Linked DNA regions of Flammeovirga agarivorans. The main gene of each other region encodes a partner of the protein of the gene in region 3 in a complex. Links are inferred from orthologs where the notes say so. Each region holds a gene or a part of one and is shown on either strand. Other genes may lie near its edges.

Region 1 (4,184 bases), on a different replicon or contig from region 3:
GGATCAATTTTAGCTATACACCTTTCATTTCTTTCCAAGGCATATAAATTACCTTTATAGAAAAATAGGTCTGCTATATCATTACTGCACATTTTTTTAAGATGCATTTCTTTAACGATCAAATTGTTTTGTAAATCAACTACTATCACAAAACTCGGTTGACGTTCTTTTGCTAAATATAAAAGGCCTTTATCAGGGTCAATAGCTACACCTTCTAAACCTGCATTATTCAACCACTTCTCCTTTTTCACACTTAAGGCTTCCCAATTAATTGGTAATTGATTAAAGTCTTGTGTTTTTAAGTTGTAACGGTAAACTTCATTATTACTTTCATTGATAATATAGGCATCATCACCATAGACAGCGATTCCTTCAAAATCTACTTTTTCGTTGAAATCGATTATATATTTAGAATTATCAATAGTAAATGTATTTCCATGGTCTGTATAGACATATACAAATTTATTATCGCTCTTATCTGCTACTATCAAAACCTCATCGTTGTATATATTAATACCACTAAGGTCAAACCTAGCTTTGTAATCATTTAATTGTTGAATAGAAATAAATTCTAATTGGCTATTTTTTTGAGCGAATACACTACAAAAACTAAGAGTTAATAAAAAGGTTAAATAATTTTTCAAAAGTTATTGTATTTAAAGCATTTCTTCAACTTCCTCTTGCCATTGCAATGCTCCGACATCTGGAGGAGTTGTTCTATTATTTCCGATTTGATCCGTTGTTATTCCTTCAATAGCTACCCCAAACCCTCTTGCTGGACTGTCGTCGGCCAGTTGAAAGTTATATGAATAAGGATACCTGAAGTAAGGATCTTGATTTAATAAATTATCTTCTGTTGAGATTTCTTGGCTTTCTGTTTTTAAAATATTATTTGTAATACTTTTTTCTACTACACCCTCAGAGATCAAAAATTCATTAGATAATGACCCCCAAATGATGTTATTTATAAATGTAAGTTGAATATCTTCTTTTTCACTTTCAAATGCTACTGATGGTCTTTCTCTGAAAAAACCAGTATTTGAATTTACTACAGTATTGTAAAGAAACTCACAATTACCTCCAGATGCATGTGCATAGGCATAGCTAATGGTATGACTTATAATAGTGTTAACGACTTTTACATCTGCATTAATCACAGACACACCTACTTGAGATATATTCTGTATTGTCGAATTTTCGATATGAAGATCTACGTCAGTATCATTATCTGGATGATATATATATAATCCAAACGTGGCATTTCTCAAAAATGTTCCAAAGATCTTATTATCATGACTTAAAGAATCATAGATAATGCCCCCCCATTGTCCAGGTGCATTTTCATACTGATTATCTAAACGAATACTTTCTAGTCTAACAGAGTCTTCAGTAGTCCCTAGCAATTGCAATGAACCACTTACTAATAACTTAGCATCGTTATCAAAAATAATTCTAGTACCTGCCTCTGCTGTTAAAGATGATGTTTGTTCGATATACAGTGAATCTATAATAACATAGGGTCTTCCTTTTGTCCATACAACATCACCAAACACAATTGGGCCTCCAGATATATAAAAAGGGTCTTCTGAAAATGCATTTAGCGTAACATTCTGTCTGTTACCATTGGTAAAGAAATTAACTTCAGCGTTGTATTCTAATATTTCTGATTGATCCTGATAGGGTATATTCGCTTCAGCAAGGATAAGCATACTATCCCCACCTCTTAAAAAAGTATTTTCCACTTTTTCAGTAGCAAAACCGTTGATCAACAACCCATAAATACTATTAGGATCACTTAAAGATATTTCTGAGATATTCACGGCGTTATTGGTTCTATTGTAGACCATAAAACGCTTTGTGATACTCGTCATATCAATATTTTCATCTTCTTTTGAAGTAAAAAGAGTATCAAAATATACTGTATCCACAGAAAACTCCAAGTTAAACCCTGGATCCGTTGATATTACCTCATCTTCTGGAGTACAAGAGTAACAGAACGAAAAAATAGCTGCTATAATTACGGTATATATGTATTCTTTTTTCAAAATTAGATTATTGGTATTTTTTATTAAAAGCTTCGTAAGGTGATTTATCAAAGTCTTTCTTTTCCTGAATTGGTTTGACTGAAGAAGGTTTTACCCAATCTAAATAGCCTTTACGCCATACATAAGCTAAACCTAAAATCAATATTCCTACAAATAAAAAAATCTCTACTAAAGCAAACCATCCCCATTTTCCTCCTGTTTCTGCAATTTTTCCAGCATCGCCAAAAACAGTTGCCCATGGAAATAAGAAAAGTATCTCAACCTCAAATAGTAAGAATACCAAAGCTACAATATAAAATCGGATATTAAAGCTTCCCCATGCAGAACCTAAAGGGTCTTCACCACTTTCATATGTAGTCAACTTTTCATGATTTGGTCGACTAGGTCGTAATAAGAAAGCTGTAAATAAGCCTCCTAATGAGAAAATTACTGCCACAATTACGAATAACAGTATATTCCCGAAGTCTGTTAGCATTTGATTACCCATAAATATAGAAAAAATCAACTCTAAGTGTTTCTTTTGTGTAAATTTCGATAAAAATACTAACCATATAGACACTATCATAACATGACCGTACTTTTTGAAACTTTTTCGGAGTGGAAAGACTACTGCGAAAAGAAAAATGCACCTCTTTACAAACCTGTTTTGGAATATGAAATCCGAGAAAAGGAACGTACAAGCGAAGAGATCAAAACTGCTTTAACACAAGCATTTGCTGTAATGAAAGATGCTGTAAAAACAGGACTTTCAGAAGATATGACTTCACGATCAGGAATGATTGAAAATGGAGGTAAAAAGGTATATAAATCTCCGATTAATGTTCTATCGGAAGAATTTAAACTTTTAGTAGCAAGAGCCCTTGCCGCAAAAGAGGTAAACTCTTGTATGGGTAGAGTGGTTGCTGCCCCAACTGCTGGTGCATCTGGTATTCTACCAGGTGTCTTGGTTACTCTTCAGGAAATACATCAAATTGATGATGAAAAGATTCATGAAGCCTTATTAATATCAGCAGGTATTGCATTAATAATGGAGAAAAAATCTGGAATTGCAGGAGCTGTTGGAGGATGTCAAGCAGAAACAGGTACTGCTGCCGCTATGGCTTCGGGTGCTATTACCTATTGTTTAGGTGGTGATATTGATATGATATTTAATGCTGTTGCCATCACTACGCAATGTATGCTAGGTTTAGTTTGCGACCCAGTTGCTGGCTTGGTAGAAGTGCCATGTGTTGTAAGAAATGCGAGCGCTGCTGCTATTGCCAATTCATCCGCTCAGATTGCAATCGCTAATGTTAGCGGTGTTATTCCTGTAGACGAATGCGTTGATGCCATGGGAGAAGTAGGCCAAAGTATGGAAGATCGATATAAAGAAACTGCATTAGGAGGCTTAGCTGCAACTCCTACTGGTAAGAGTATTTCTAAGAAAGTGTTGATTTCTGATATTGATATCATAGATTCTTCTGAAGAATAGGCATAAAAAAAGGCTGATTTACATATAAACATTATGCAAATCAGCCTTCAATATATATACTTATAGACTAAATATATCCTTGAAATTTTTTACTCAATTCTAGCTTGTTTCTTTCTCTTTCTTCTACAGTGAAAAGTTCTAAGTTTTTTAAAGCAACTTCGAATTGATCAGCGTAGTTTTTCTTTACAGCATGAGATGCGTTATTTTTCTTCTTAAAACTGATAGTTACCATAACTTGAATTTTTTACGAACAATTGATTGAATCTAACCTCCGTTATTATTTGATACATTTCATGTATCAAATGACATCCGTTTGGTTATATGACAACCGGAATCAATTTTAAGACAAAAAATGAATGCTTTTTTTTATTTTTTTTTACTTTCTTCCCAAAGTTTATCCATTTGCTCCAGAGTAGCCTCTTCAAAACTGATTCCTTGTTGATTCATTTTTTCTTCTATATAGTTAAATCGAGTAATAAACTTCTTATTTGTCTTCTCTAAAGCATCTGATGGATTGATATTTAGGAATCTCGCGTAATTGATCATCGAAAACATCACATCTCCAAATTCGTCTTCTATCTTTTCTAGATTATCAGTCCCTTGATCATGTACTTCCACTTCGTGATGAAGTTCATCAATTTCTTCTGTCACCTTTTTCCAAACATCTT
Region 2 (4,259 bases), on a different replicon or contig from region 3:
CAACGCTGCAACATCGTATTGAGAGTTTGTATTTAAGAATGCTTTTACTTTACCTTCAGAGTCAGAAATTACTTTCAACATTGCATCTTTATCAGATAAAGCTGCTTCAAGTTTTTCACTTACATCTTTACCCATTGCTTGTGAAACACCTAACTTATCTGATAACTGCTTAGCAGTTGTGAAGTAATCAATCGCTTCTTGTGATTTATTAGAAGCTGAAAGGTATGCGATATCAGAAATATAAACACCAAAGTTTAAAGCTGATGCTGCTTCTGATAATGTATATGATTTTACTTTATCTTTTGAGTTCAGTAAAGATGCATCGAATTCAGCACCACTTCTTTCTAATAATACTGGAATAGAAGTTGGGTCTGGAGCATTATTTAAGATGATATTAAAATCTGCAGAAGCCGCTTTTTGTGCTGCGATTTCCTTTTTTGCTTCTTCTTTTTTTGACGAATCAGAAGCACCGCCACATGCCACCATTGTAGTAGCTAAACCACATGCCAACGCGATCTTTCCAACCTGCTTTAATTGAGCACTAAAAGTCATAATCTAATTTTTCGATTAGGTTTCTAAAAAATTTCAGACCAAAAATAATTGTAAATATTATATATCAAAAAAAATAGGAAAGATTTTAGGTAATATTATATAAATATTAGGAAGGCGGGATTAATTCTTACAGAATATTTCAACCTAATAAATTAGAAAATTCTTTACCTTTGAGGTTATGGATAAAGAAAATGAATTAGGATTTTTATCACAGATGTTCGATACACTATACCTCTTCCCTGAAGAATTAGAGGATATAGAAATTCCTGAAGAAGAGTTAGATCAACTAAACACTACAGGAGATGAACAAGAGATAAAGGAGAAGAAAACATCACCTACTCCTGTTGTTGCTACACCTATCAAAAAGGCAATTAAGAAACAATTACCTACTGATTATTATGGTGAAAATAAGCGATATATCACTATTTTCATTGAGCATAGCGGTGTGGATATATTTAGAAGCAAAGAATTTCAACTTCTGTTAAAAATAATTGGTGCACTGCAATTAACACTACAAGAAGTAGCTGTTATCAATGTTTTAGAACAAAAAGACAACCTTCCTAAATTAATAGAAAAGTTGTCTCCTCAATATTATTTATATTTTATCAATAAGAACGAGAGTCCACTATCCAGTGAGTCTGTACCTAAATATGTCCCTACAGAGATTGATGGAAAACCTGCGGTTGCAGCCGACAGTTTAACCAAGCTCCTTTTGGATGTAGAGAAAAAGAGAGACTTATGGATGGCTCTAAAAACCTTATTTGAAATTTAGATCATCAATAAACGCCATACTCCGGTAATAAATACAAGTATTAACCCTGCCGGAGTAAGGTATTTCCAACATAGGGACATCAGCTGATCCACTCTTAACCTTGGGTATGACCAACGAATCCACATTTGTACAAAAACAAGAAAGATGGTTTTACTCATTAACCATACAAACCCCCAAAGATAACCTGACATTTCTCCCGCTACACCAGTAGTCCAATCTGCTAATTTCACGGGGCCTATATTAATAAATGGTGTGTTCCAAGAACCTAAAAACAATACCGTTGCGAACACACAGCCCAGTAACATTACACCATATTCTGCCAACATCATAAAGGCAAAACGCATTCCTGAGTATTCGGTATGATAACCTGCAATAATTTCTGATTCAGCCTCTGGTAAATCAAAAGGTGCTCTATTCGCTTCCGCTAGAGATGAAATATAGAATATCACGAAGGCTACCAATAAGAACGGGCTCCTGAAAATATTCCAATTCAAAAAGCCTCCAAGCCCAGTCACATCAATACCCAAGGCTTTTATTCCAAAAAGATAATTAGTATCTGGAGATAGAATTCCCTGTTGAAGAGAAATTACTTCTGTATTTAAAGTCTGTGCAGTCATTACTACACACAATACAGCTAAGCCTAACGGGACTTCATAAGAAACCATCTGGGCGGCAGAACGCATTGCTCCGTACAATGAGTATTTGTTATTTGAAGACCAACCTGCAGCTATAATTCCTAAAACTTCTAGAGATAAAATTGCAAGAATGTAAAATACACCTACGTTAGAATCTGACCCATAAATACCATTGGTAAAAGGCATTACAGCAAATGCTGAGAATACAGGCATAAAAATTAAGATGGGTGCAACTTTAAATATTGGCTTATCTGCAACTTTCGGAATTACATCCTCTTTCATCATTAGCTTAAGGATATCTGCCAATGTTTGTAATAGACCTTTTGGTCCAACATTTACAGGCCCCATTCTATCTTGCATCCATGCAGATACTTTACGTTCTGCATAAACTCCAACAAGAGCAAATACTAAAATGAAAGGAAGATAAAAAATAAGTGCTAGCATAGTTTCTTTTCAAAAATGAAGCGGCAATTTAATCAATCCTCAACATTATCCCTAAAAGAAAGAGAAAAGTGATAATAAATAGAGGGTTTTAATGAAGATTTAAAAAAGTAAAGACATATTCTTTTGTTCAAACATACTTTTTGATATTTTGCATATATACCTCAACAATTTGAAGGTACATCATTCTATTTCAAGATTCTATTTATCAAATTATCAAACCTCAGTAATTGATTTTACTGATTTTTTTCATGAGATTCAACTTACAAAGCCACTTTTTACTCACTATTCTTCTTGGTTGGTTGTTTTCATTTCAAGTCACTTTTGCTCAAGAGTTTTTCATTAAAGGGCAAGTGATCGATGCAAAAACAAACGATCCTATTCCTTATGCCAGTGTGTTTATTGAAGGAACTACGAATGGTTCTCTCACCGATATCAATGGTCTATTCACAATTAAAGTAAAAGATGTTTCAGCAAACAATACTATAGTTGCAAAATTTACTGGATATGAATTATGTAAAAAGAAAATTGCCAAAGGAGGAAAAGAGAAAAAAATCATAATAAAACTCAAAGAGTCTGCAACTGAATTAGAAGAAGTAGTTATTAAGTCAAGAAAATGGGAAAACCCTGCTTGGGCAATCTTAAGAAATGTACAAAAGTATAAAAATAGAAATGATGTAAGAGACTTAAAGGCTTATCAATATGGTAGTTATACAAAGACTGATATTTGGGTAGGCAATGTCAATGAAAATTTCAAAAAGAAGAAAGTTGTTAAAGACATTCTAGATTCATATAAAACATTTGAACCGATCAAAGATAAAAACGGAAAACCCATTATCCCTATTTTCTCCTCTGAAACCCTTTCTGATGTTTATTATATAAGGAATCCAGATGCAAAAACTGAAGTCATCAAAAAATCGAGGATTCAAAGTTTAGGCCCGGATGATGATGAAATGGTATCACAAATTGTTGGATCGTCGTTCGTCGATTTTAATTTATATCAAAATTCCTTCTCCTTTTTGAATAAGCAATTCATTTCTCCTATCACTTCAGAATGGAGAAATTATTATGATTACACGCTTCAACCTAAAAAAGTAGAAGTACAAGGAGTACAATGTCATAAGATAGAATTTGAACCAAGAAGAGAAGAAGATTTAGCATTTAAAGGAGCCATATTTATTGCAGATTCAACACATAACTACGCTTTAGTGAAAATGGATGCTATTCTTGGGAAAGGAGCGAATATCAACTTTATTGATAGTGTACATATTGATCAAGAGTATTTACCTGTTGCTTATGATGACAGTAAATTAGCCTGGCTACCACAACAACAAAACTTTATCATTTCAATTGGTAAAATAGCTGACCGTTGGGCAAAAGTAAAACTAAAAATCAAAATCAATAATCAAGATTTTATCGTTAATCAGCCCAAATCTAGAATATTTTACGAACAACCTACGTCCTTAGACCCTGATGCACTTATTGAGACTAAAGATGAGGCTTACTGGCAACAGCACCGACCCAACCAGCTTTCTAATGAAGAAAGTCAAGTCTACGCAATGATCGACTCAGCGGAAGCTACACCTCGAGTAAAACTAATCTCTTCTGTCGGGGATATGATTGGCTCTGGACACAAGAAATTTGGGCCAATAGAACTTGGACCTATTCCTTTTCTATATGCATATAATAGTGTTGAGAAGCATCGTTTTCAATTGGGGTTTCAAACGAATAATGAATTCAGTAAAAAGGTGGCTTTTAGTGGTTTTGTAGGATATGGAGCAAAAGACAAAGCTTGGAAATATGGAGCAACAGCTCGCTTTATATTGAACCGAGATTCATGGAGTATTTTAGGTGTCTCT
Region 3 (4,285 bases):
TTTGAACCGCTAATAAACGCTTAGTTTCTTCATTCCACTCTTTAATACGATCTGTATTGAATGTTGAGAACGGCTCTACTTTTAAACATAAAGCTTGCTTTAATTTCATGTTCTCATCAAGAACTTTCTTGAATTCTTCAGCGTGCTTACGTTTTTTATCATATATCTTATCAGAAATCTCTTTGAAAGAATTCCAGATAGTGTCTTTTTCTTCTTTTGGTACAGGACCAATATTTCTGAATTCCTCATGAAGGCTATTTAATGAAACTACAGCCTCACTAATATTTTCTACTTCAAGAAGTTTTTCAGCTCTTTCAATTAAAGCTTTTTTCGCTTTTAAGTTATGCTGTCTATCAAGTTCTTTTAATTCGAACTCGATACTCATTTGATCATAGAAACGATCAAGTAAAGCACCGTAAGTTTTGTAGATTTCATCAGCAAACTGTTGTGGTACAGCACCTGTTGCTTTCCATTCTTTTTGTAATTCCTTGATCTTGTTCATGACACCTTTATCATCAGTTGTCTCGATCAATTCTTTTACTTGGTTAATAATGCTACGCTTCTTCTTTAAGTTGTCCTCACGCATTTTTTGCATTTGCTCAAAATGTTGACGACGTGCATTTTTAACTGCGTAGAAAGCATCATTAAATGTTTTGACATCAGCATCTTGATATTCAAAACCTTCTACATCACCGTTCTTCTCTAAGAATTCAGCTTTAGCAGCAGCCTCTTCTTCTTGTCTAATCGGATCAAAGTATTCTTTAATCTTTTTAGAGATTCTTTCAGCTTTAACAACATCACTATTGTTAACAAGCTTACTGATTTCAGCAAGTAATTCTGATTTAGAATGATTACTAAAATCTTGATCTTCTTGAAGCTCCTCTTCTACTGATACTTCATCATCTCCAAAATCTGCAACATCATCCATATCTGCAACATCATCAAATTGTGCTACAGTGTTTTCAGTTACATTTTGTTCGTTTAACTCATTGTTTTGAGTTTCGTCCTGTGATGTACTCATCTTTTAAAACGATTTTAAGTGCGTCAATAATTACAACCGACCATTTCGAAAAAAATGAAATGGACCTTTGGTATAGGTTTGTTTCTACAGACCAATATACCGTCAAAATACGGAAGCAAAAATACTCTTAATTTCTTATCTATTCTAACCAAAACACAATTTTACTCCGTTTTTGCATTAATTTTTTTAATCTTTGTAACATGAGTGTCACTTTATTGATTTATTGACAACAATAGGTCAACTTTGCAGTAAAGACAAACAGCTTTCAATGGAAAAAAGACAAGTTCAATATCAGTTTGATGAGCAACATTTAAAAAACTCATCTAAAAATTTTTACGATCCGTCTAAACTTAGAACGGAAGAAATGGTACTTAATTTGGGTCCTCATCACCCTGCTACACATGGTGTACTTAGAGTGGAGGTGCTCACTGATGGTGAATATGTCGTTGATGTCACTCCTCATTTGGGGTATCTGCACCGCTGTTTCGAGAAACATGCAGAAAACCTAAACTTTCAACAAATTATCCCTTACGTAGACCGTATGGATTACGTAGCCTCTATGAATTCAGAGCATGCTTTTGCAATGGGTGTTGAAAAAATGATGGGAATTGATCACAAAATTCCAAAAAGAGTAGAATACATTAGAGTTCTTGTTGCTGAACTTAATCGTATCGCTTCGCATTTTATAGCTGTAGGTACTTATGTTCTTGATATTGGTGCCACTACTCCATTTTTATGGGTAATGAGAGACAGAGAACACATTTTAAGAATGTTAGAATGGGCTTCTGGTGCTCGAATGCTCTATAATTATATTTGGGTGGGAGGATTATACTATGATGTTCCTGTTGGTTTTGAAGAAAGATGTCTTGAGTTTGTCAATTATCTAAAGCCTAAACTACAAGAGTTTAGAGAAATGATTATCGACAATAAAATCTTTGTTGAAAGAACTGCTAATGTTGGTGTTCTACCGTTAAGTACAGCGATTGATTATGCTTGTTCCGGACCAGTACTTAGAGGTTCAGGAGTAGCACATGATTTAAGAAGAGTTGATGCTTATTCAGTCTATCCAGAACTAGATTTTGATATTCCTGTAGGTAAAGGTCTGATGGGTAGCGTGGGCGATTGCTGGGACAGAACTTATGTAAGAGTTGAAGAGTGTTGGGAGTCCTTAAAAATAATTGAGCAGTCTGCCAATATTTTACTTAAAGAACATAAAAGAGATAGAACATTTGATCCTCAAGCATTAGTTCCAAAGAAAATTAGACCTAAAGCAATGGATTTTTATGCTAGAGCTGAAGGTCCAAAAGGAGAATTAGGCTTCTTCATGAGAACAAATGGAAAATCTGATATTCCAGAAAGATTAAAAGCTAGATCTTGTTGTTTCTGTAACTTATCCGTATTACCTGAAATTTCAAAAGGGGTATTGCTTTCTGATCTGATTGCAATTATGGGATCTATTGATATCATTATGGGTGAAGTTGACCGTTAATATTTTGTAGGGAAGGAAAAGGTAATCAATGACTTTGTATTCAGATACTATTTTAAAGAGTACAGATAAAGCGAAGAATGATCAAAAACTAAATATTTGCATCATCACTCACTGCTACCCTCCTGATTTTGGTGCAGCACCTCATCAATATGAACATATGGCCAAGTCTTTTCAAAAAGAAGGTCACTATGTTTCTGTAATCACTTCTCATCCCTACTATCCTAGTGGAAAATTAAAAAAAGAAGATCGATACAAATTCATTTCAGAAACGAATGAAAATGGAATTACTGTAAGAAGACATTGGTTATTGCCATCTCAGAAAAACAACTCTTTATTGAGATTGATCAGTATGATGACAATGCTAATGAGTATGCTCTTCTCTTTGCCTTATTTGAAGAGGAACAAAATAGATCTAATCATCTGTCAAACACCACCAATATCATTACCTTTTTTAGCTATTCTTGCAAAAAAAAGATACAATATACCTATTATCTTAAATGTCTCTGATTTGTGGCCTCAAGCCATGGTCGATATTAATCATTTAAAAAAGTCTTCATTCACTTATAAACTACTTCATAAGGTAGAAAAGTATTTCTACAAAAAAGCGGATCATATTGTAACACAGTCTATTGAATCCCAGGAATATATTCAACAACTAGGCTTTCAAAAACCTCAAATTTATCGTATTGGAGCTGATATCGACACCTTTAAACCATCAGATAAAGATCTAAATGAAAAAAGGTATAAAATGGTATATATGGGTGTTCTTGGGGTAGCACATGGACTGTCTCAACTCATCAATCAAATTCCTTTTGATAGATTAGGAATTGATTTCCATATTTATGGTAATGGTATTGACCTTCCAAAAATCAAACATATTATTAAAGAAAAAGGGCTTAATTCAATCCAAGTTTTTGAGCCAATTCTTTATCAAAAAGTACCTCAAGTCTTACAGGAATATGATTTTGCATTTATCTCTCAAATTAATTATGTGAGAGGCACTCTTCCTGCAAAATTATTTGAGAGTTTGAGTATGGGTTTACCTATCATTTTTCATGGTGATGGCGAAGGTGCTAAAATTGTTAAAGAAAATGACTGTGGTTGGGTATCAAATCCTAATGCTCCAGAAGAATTAGTCATTAACTTAAAAGAAATCACACAAAGTAACAGGAATGTTCTGATAAAAAAAGGTCAAAACGCCCGTACATTATGTACCCAACATTTTGACCGTGATCAACAGTTTACCAATTTAATGAAAACTGTCTATCAGAATTTCACTACCAAGTCTTAAGAAACCATATCAGCGATATTTTTCACTCTTTCTTTACCTCCTGCAATTACTAAAGTATGATTCTCAGTTAATGTGATATCTCTGAAGTCTTGAATATATACCTTCTCTTCCCCTTCCTTATTACAGTTAGAAGAATTCTCTTTTAAGCAGATTACAGATACATGCATCGTATCCCTAAAACGTAATTTCCTAACGCTACTACCTAGGAACTTTTTAGGTATAGATACCTCAATAATATATACCCCAGGAGCTACTTCATCCATAGCAATAACATGACGGTTCATTAATTCTAAAGCAAAGCGTTTTCCTTCTTGCTTTTCTGGGAAAATCACTCGAGTTATTCCCATTTTCGTCAGTACTTTCGCATGCATATCCCGAGTAGCCCTTGCATATATTTCCTGAACATTGATTTCTTTCAGTGCTTCGATTGTCAGTAATTTAGTCTCAAAGTTTTTACCATGAGATAAAATTACTATGTCAGTCT
Region 4 (4,194 bases), on a different replicon or contig from region 3:
CAATGCACTTAATGATATCTATGATGCATTAAATGGTGAAGAATGGGTAGAAAATACAAACTGGAAATCTTATCAATTAGCTGAAAATTGGTATGGTGTTACTGTGGAAAATGGACATGTTGTAGAAATTAATTTAAATGAGAATAATTTAAATGGAGAAATTCCATCTTCTATCTCTAAGCTTTCATATTTGAGAGTTTTAAATATCAGTCATGTACAAATTGAGGAACTTACTACGCTAAACCTACCAAAATTAGAGCAACTTTATGTATCTAATTCACCGGTAAAAAAAATAGAGACACAATCTAAGCTTACTTCCTTAAAAAGCTTGGTTGCGATTAATTCGAAAATACAATCTTTCGAATCTTTTGAAGGTTTAAGTTCACTAGAGAAATTATATATTCAAGGTAATTTATTATCAAGCTTACCGAGCTTATCTCCTTTATCACAGTTAGATACACTGATCATTAAGGATAACCAATTAACCTCTTTAATAGATCTTGATCAACTATCTGTATTAAGCTATTTTGATGCTTCAAATAACGAATTATCAGATCTGTCTTTTGCAGAGAATTTATCATTTGAGGAATTTGATGTTAGTAGTAATCAATTAACTTTTAGCCATTTGGATGAAGTTTATGATTATATGGAAAAAGATGAATTTAATATCGCACATACAAGTCAAAGTATAGATTTTGATATTAATATCACTTTTAATTCATCCAATTTTACATTAGAAGCGACAGATTTAGGTGGTGAGGGTACACAGTATTTATGGTATTTAGATGAAGAGGAATTAGAGATCACTACTTCTAATCAATATACCGGAACTGAATATGGAACCTATAAAGTAATTGCCACTAATGGTAAATATTCAGACAGTTATGAAGTATCGAAAAGTTTTAGTGATACCAACTCAGCTCCATCTTTATTATCCCTTTCAAATACTATAATTGATGGAATTCAAGATGAGCTAGTAGGAGTAATATCAGTTGAAGATGCAGACGAACTAGATTCTCACAATTTTAGTGTTGATAATAGCAATTTTTATATTGATGGTAATCTTCTAAAGGTAGCTAATGAATTAAACTTCTATGAACAAAATAGTTTTGATATAGAGTTAACTGTTGCTGATGCTAGAGGAGCAGAATTGACGCGTAGTTATACCATTGATTTAACTCCACCAACGGTAGAAATTAGTATCAATAAGATTGATGAAAATATCGAAAAAAATACAGCTATTGGGGTAGTAGGGTATAATAAACAAGCCTCTTTAACTTTAGTAGAAGGAACGAATTATTTCTATTTAGATGGTGATTCAATCAGGTTAAATAGAGTAATAAATTTTGAGCAACTAACAGAAGTGGAACTTGTATTTGAATATACAACCCTTTTACAAACTGAGGAGATAAGCACTATAATTTACATAAATGATGTAAATGAGGGAATTACAAAAATAACTTACGAATCAGATCAAGATATCTTTCCATTTGAAGTTTCTAATGAGACATCCTTTGGTACTTTCCTAGTCATCGATCCTGATGAAACAGATAGTTACACTGTAGAATTCACGAATAACGATGGTTTCTTTGAAGTATCAGATGGAAAGCTAATGGCTAAGAAAAACTTCTCAGCTGATGAATTAGAAAACTATACGGTAAAAATGACTTTCTTAGATAAAGGAGGATTGAGTTATAACCATAATGTTAAACTTCAATTTGAGGAAGGAGAATCAGATGATGATGGAGATGATAATAACGGAGGTGATTCTGGGGTTACATCTTTAGAAGATGATTTGACAAAAAATATTTTAATCTATCCAACAATCCTAACTTCACATCAGACATTGTCTGTAAAAGGATTGGATGTTTTTAATGGTCATGTTTCTGCCAATGTATATGCTTCAACAGGCCAATTGATAAAGAAATTTGCTGTTATACCAAATCAAGAAAACGTAGAACTCTTGTTGCCTTCTCTGAATAGTGGTATCTACATTATTCAAATTGGAGATGCAACAACCCAAAAGACACTAAGGTTTATTTTACGTTAAAACTATCTTACAAAACAAAATGAGGTTAGAGTTGATAACTCTAACCTCTTCTTTTTTATAGCTTGATTAATCATTTAAAAAAGATTAATCTTTTTCATATTTTACTGTAATGCCATGATAGGTATCTTGTTCTTTATAATCCTTTTGTAAAGGATGTCCAATCCAATCATCAGCAGATAGGATTCTACGAAGATCAGGGTGATTTTCAAATTTCATACCTACCAAGTCCCAAGCTTCTCTTTCATGCCAATTGGCAGCTTTCCATACAGAAGTAACAGATGGAAGTTTTGGATCTTCTCTATCAAGTACCACCTTTAGAGTTAATCTATAACCGTTGGGTATAGAATATAAGTGGTATAATACTTCCATTGATTTTTTTGCAGGGCCATTATCAAGACCTGTTAAACATGATAAAGTATCGAAGAATGTAGTTTTATCTGTTTTCAGAAACTGACAAACTTCTTCAATTTTATCAGCAGGAACAACAATTTCATGTTGCGGAAGCTTTGTATTCACCTCCAACTCACAGTCTTTTATATTTTCCTGAATTAATGCAGCGATTTCTTCTGTAGTCATTATTTTACAGTTTCTTTGTTCATTAATCGTTCAACAGCTTTAGGTGCCATAAGTGTTTCCTTACGGATTTCATCTCTTAATTTTAAGATACCACCAATAAGAGCTTCAGGTCTTGGAGGACATCCTGGTACATAGACATCCACAGGAATAATTCTATCCACACCTTTTACTACATTATATCCATGTTCCCAGTAAGGACCACCGCAATTGGCACAACTACCCATAGAAATAACATACCTAGGTTCTGCCATCTGTTCATATAAACGTCGAACTCTATCTGCCATCTTAAAAGTTACAGTACCAGAAATGATCATTGCATCAGATTGACGAGGTGTACCCCTTGGAATGACACCAAAGCGGTCAAGATCGTAGGTTGATGACCATGTTGTGATCATTTCAATTGCACAACATGCCAAGCCAAATCCTAGTGGCCAGAATGATGATAATCGGGCCCAGTTAATTAAATCATCTACTTTAGAGATGACAATTTCACCTTGCCCAAATCTTTGGTCCAATAAACCTTTCATATAGACTGAGTTGTTCGTTTGAGTTTATGAATTCTTCAGTGCTGCTAAAATTTCAGCACCTCCATTTGCTAGTGTGTCTTTTGCTATCTGTGTTCCTTTTGATTCCACTTCATCAGGAGAACAGGTATATGTATATCTAATTTCTTCAGTATTAGCTTGAGCTAAACCTCCAGTAATTTTTAGTTCATTATCAGCAGTCCATGTAGCAAGACAGAAAGCAGGGATACTACATCCGCCTTGAAGTTCTTTTAAGAAAGCTCTTTCTGCTTTTAAGCAAACTTCTGTCTTTTCGTTATTAATAGCTTTTCTAATAGCTGATCTTACTTCAGGATCTAAATTCGTAGCTGATTCGATGGCTACACAACCTTGTCCTGTCGCAGGAGTAAACGTATCTAATGGATGTTCATGAACAATCATATCGTTATAACCCATACGATGAACACCAGCATATGCAAGCATAAGAACATCACATAATCCATCTTCCATTTTCTGAATACGAGTTTGTAGATTACCTCTAACATCTACAATCTTTGCATTAGGAAAATGTTTTGTAAGCATAGCAACTCTTCTAACTGAAGAAGTACCAATAACAAACTCTTTATCTTTATCTACAGTAAATCCTTTTTTATGACTTACGAAAACATCATGACAAGCTTCTCTTTCAGTGAAAGCAATTAATTCAAAGTCATCTCCTAAAGAAGCTTGCATATCTTTAGCACTATGCACTGCAATATCTATATCACCATTACGAAGTTGGTCTTCTAATTCTTCAGTGAAAACACCTTTAGAACCAATTTTCGATAATGCTCTATCTAAGATTTTATCTCCTTTAGTTTCAATCAACACCAATTCACCTTTTAAACCATTTTGTTCAAGAAGTGCTTTAACATATTCGGCTTGCCATAAAGCAAGCTTACTTTTCCTAGTACCGATTTTTATTGCTCTCTCTATCATGTTATTATTAATATAAGTGCGAAGATAATAATTTTGAGGCGAGTAGAGGTAACAAATTAGGGATCGATAAGATATTAAAAATAAAAA

Evidence for each region.
Region 1: the proteins of HGP29_RS15730 (region 3) and HGP29_RS00500 are in contact, whole or in part, in a cryo-EM structure (PDB 6ZJN), measured with the Thermus thermophilus proteins. The link is inferred for Flammeovirga agarivorans from one-to-one orthologs. Residues at the interface, in WP_223903221.1 of Thermus thermophilus: Met26, Thr27, Asn29, Gly31, Pro32, His34; in WP_096411116.1 of Thermus thermophilus: Glu45, Ser46, Asn48, Pro50, Ala51, Gly52, Glu53.
Region 2: the proteins of HGP29_RS15730 (region 3) and HGP29_RS23440 are in contact, whole or in part, in a cryo-EM structure (PDB 6ZJN), measured with the Thermus thermophilus proteins. The link is inferred for Flammeovirga agarivorans from one-to-one orthologs. Residues at the interface, in WP_223903221.1 of Thermus thermophilus: Pro35, Ser36, Asp139, Gly141, Ala142; in WP_096411122.1 of Thermus thermophilus: Ala224, Glu225, Gln226, Glu227, Ala295, Trp297, Phe298, Arg299.
Region 4: the proteins of HGP29_RS15730 (region 3) and HGP29_RS25895 are in contact, whole or in part, in a cryo-EM structure (PDB 6KHJ), measured with the Thermosynechococcus vestitus proteins. The link is inferred for Flammeovirga agarivorans from one-to-one orthologs. Residues at the interface, in WP_011057128.1 of Thermosynechococcus vestitus: Pro17, His18, His19, Pro20, Ser21, Met22, Val25, Arg27, Met29, Thr31, Ile38, Asp39, Cys40, Glu41, Pro42, Val43, Ile44, Gly45, Tyr46, Leu47, His48, Arg49, Gly50, Met51, Lys53, Ile54, Asn57, Arg58, Pro65, Tyr66; in WP_011056552.1 of Thermosynechococcus vestitus: Leu46, Met47, Tyr48, Thr50, Ala51, Cys52, Phe54, Ile55, Glu56, Ala58, Ala59, Ile61, Gly62, Ser63, Arg64, Phe65, Asn76, Pro78, Thr89, Thr91, Lys93, Met94, Ala97, Leu101, Met123, Phe124, Ser126, Asp127, Ser128, Tyr129.

Annotation. Positions count from the first base shown.
Region 1 is NZ_JABAIL010000001.1:101,969-106,152, reverse strand. The notes cover bases 787-3,581. They hold HGP29_RS00500 (NADH-quinone oxidoreductase subunit A), read right to left. Parts: upstream 2,521-3,581; coding sequence 2,053-2,520; downstream 787-2,052. Other genes in these bases: sdaAA (L-serine ammonia-lyase, iron-sulfur-dependent, subunit alpha), read left to right, coding at 2,614-3,516; HGP29_RS00505 (hypothetical protein), read right to left, coding at 787-2,045. Outside these bases: HGP29_RS00510 (SdiA-regulated domain-containing protein), read right to left, coding at 1-644; more of HGP29_RS00505, read right to left, coding at 657-786; HGP29_RS00490 (hypothetical protein), read right to left, coding at 3,584-3,748; mazG (nucleoside triphosphate pyrophosphohydrolase), read right to left, coding at 3,883-4,184. UniProt on the Escherichia coli protein: NDH-1 shuttles electrons from NADH, via FMN and iron-sulfur (Fe-S) centers, to quinones in the respiratory chain. The immediate electron acceptor for the enzyme in this species is believed to be ubiquinone.
Region 2 is NZ_JABAIL010000010.1:103,632-107,890, forward strand. What follows is about bases 363-3,232. They hold HGP29_RS23440 (complex I subunit 1/NuoH family protein), read right to left. Parts: upstream 2,404-3,232; coding sequence 1,321-2,403; downstream 363-1,320. Other genes in these bases: HGP29_RS23430 (hypothetical protein), read right to left, coding at 363-552; HGP29_RS23435 (hypothetical protein), read left to right, coding at 731-1,324; HGP29_RS23445 (DUF5686 and carboxypeptidase-like regulatory domain-containing protein), read left to right, coding at 2,652-3,232. In the rest of the region: more of HGP29_RS23430, read right to left, coding at 1-362; more of HGP29_RS23445, read left to right, coding at 3,233-4,259. UniProt on the Escherichia coli protein: NDH-1 shuttles electrons from NADH, via FMN and iron-sulfur (Fe-S) centers, to quinones in the respiratory chain. The immediate electron acceptor for the enzyme in this species is believed to be ubiquinone.
Region 3 is NZ_JABAIL010000004.1:694,970-699,254, forward strand. The notes cover bases 504-3,399. They hold HGP29_RS15730 (NADH-quinone oxidoreductase subunit D), read left to right. Parts: upstream 504-1,289; coding sequence 1,290-2,510; downstream 2,511-3,399. Other genes in these bases: HGP29_RS15725 (DUF349 domain-containing protein), read right to left, coding at 504-1,021; HGP29_RS15735 (glycosyltransferase family 4 protein), read left to right, coding at 2,539-3,399. In the rest of the region: more of HGP29_RS15725, read right to left, coding at 1-503; more of HGP29_RS15735, read left to right, coding at 3,400-3,801; HGP29_RS15740 (potassium channel family protein), read right to left, coding at 3,798-4,285.
Region 4 is NZ_JABAIL010000014.1:19,294-23,487, reverse strand. Bases 1,390-4,194 are described here. They hold HGP29_RS25895 (NADH-quinone oxidoreductase subunit B), read right to left. Parts: upstream 3,154-4,194; coding sequence 2,626-3,153; downstream 1,390-2,625. Other genes in these bases: hemC (hydroxymethylbilane synthase), read right to left, coding at 3,178-4,107; HGP29_RS25900 (NADH-quinone oxidoreductase subunit C), read right to left, coding at 2,135-2,626; HGP29_RS25905 (CUB domain-containing protein), read left to right, coding at 1,390-2,050. Also shown: more of HGP29_RS25905, read left to right, coding at 1-1,389. UniProt on the Escherichia coli protein: NDH-1 shuttles electrons from NADH, via FMN and iron-sulfur (Fe-S) centers, to quinones in the respiratory chain. The immediate electron acceptor for the enzyme in this species is ubiquinone.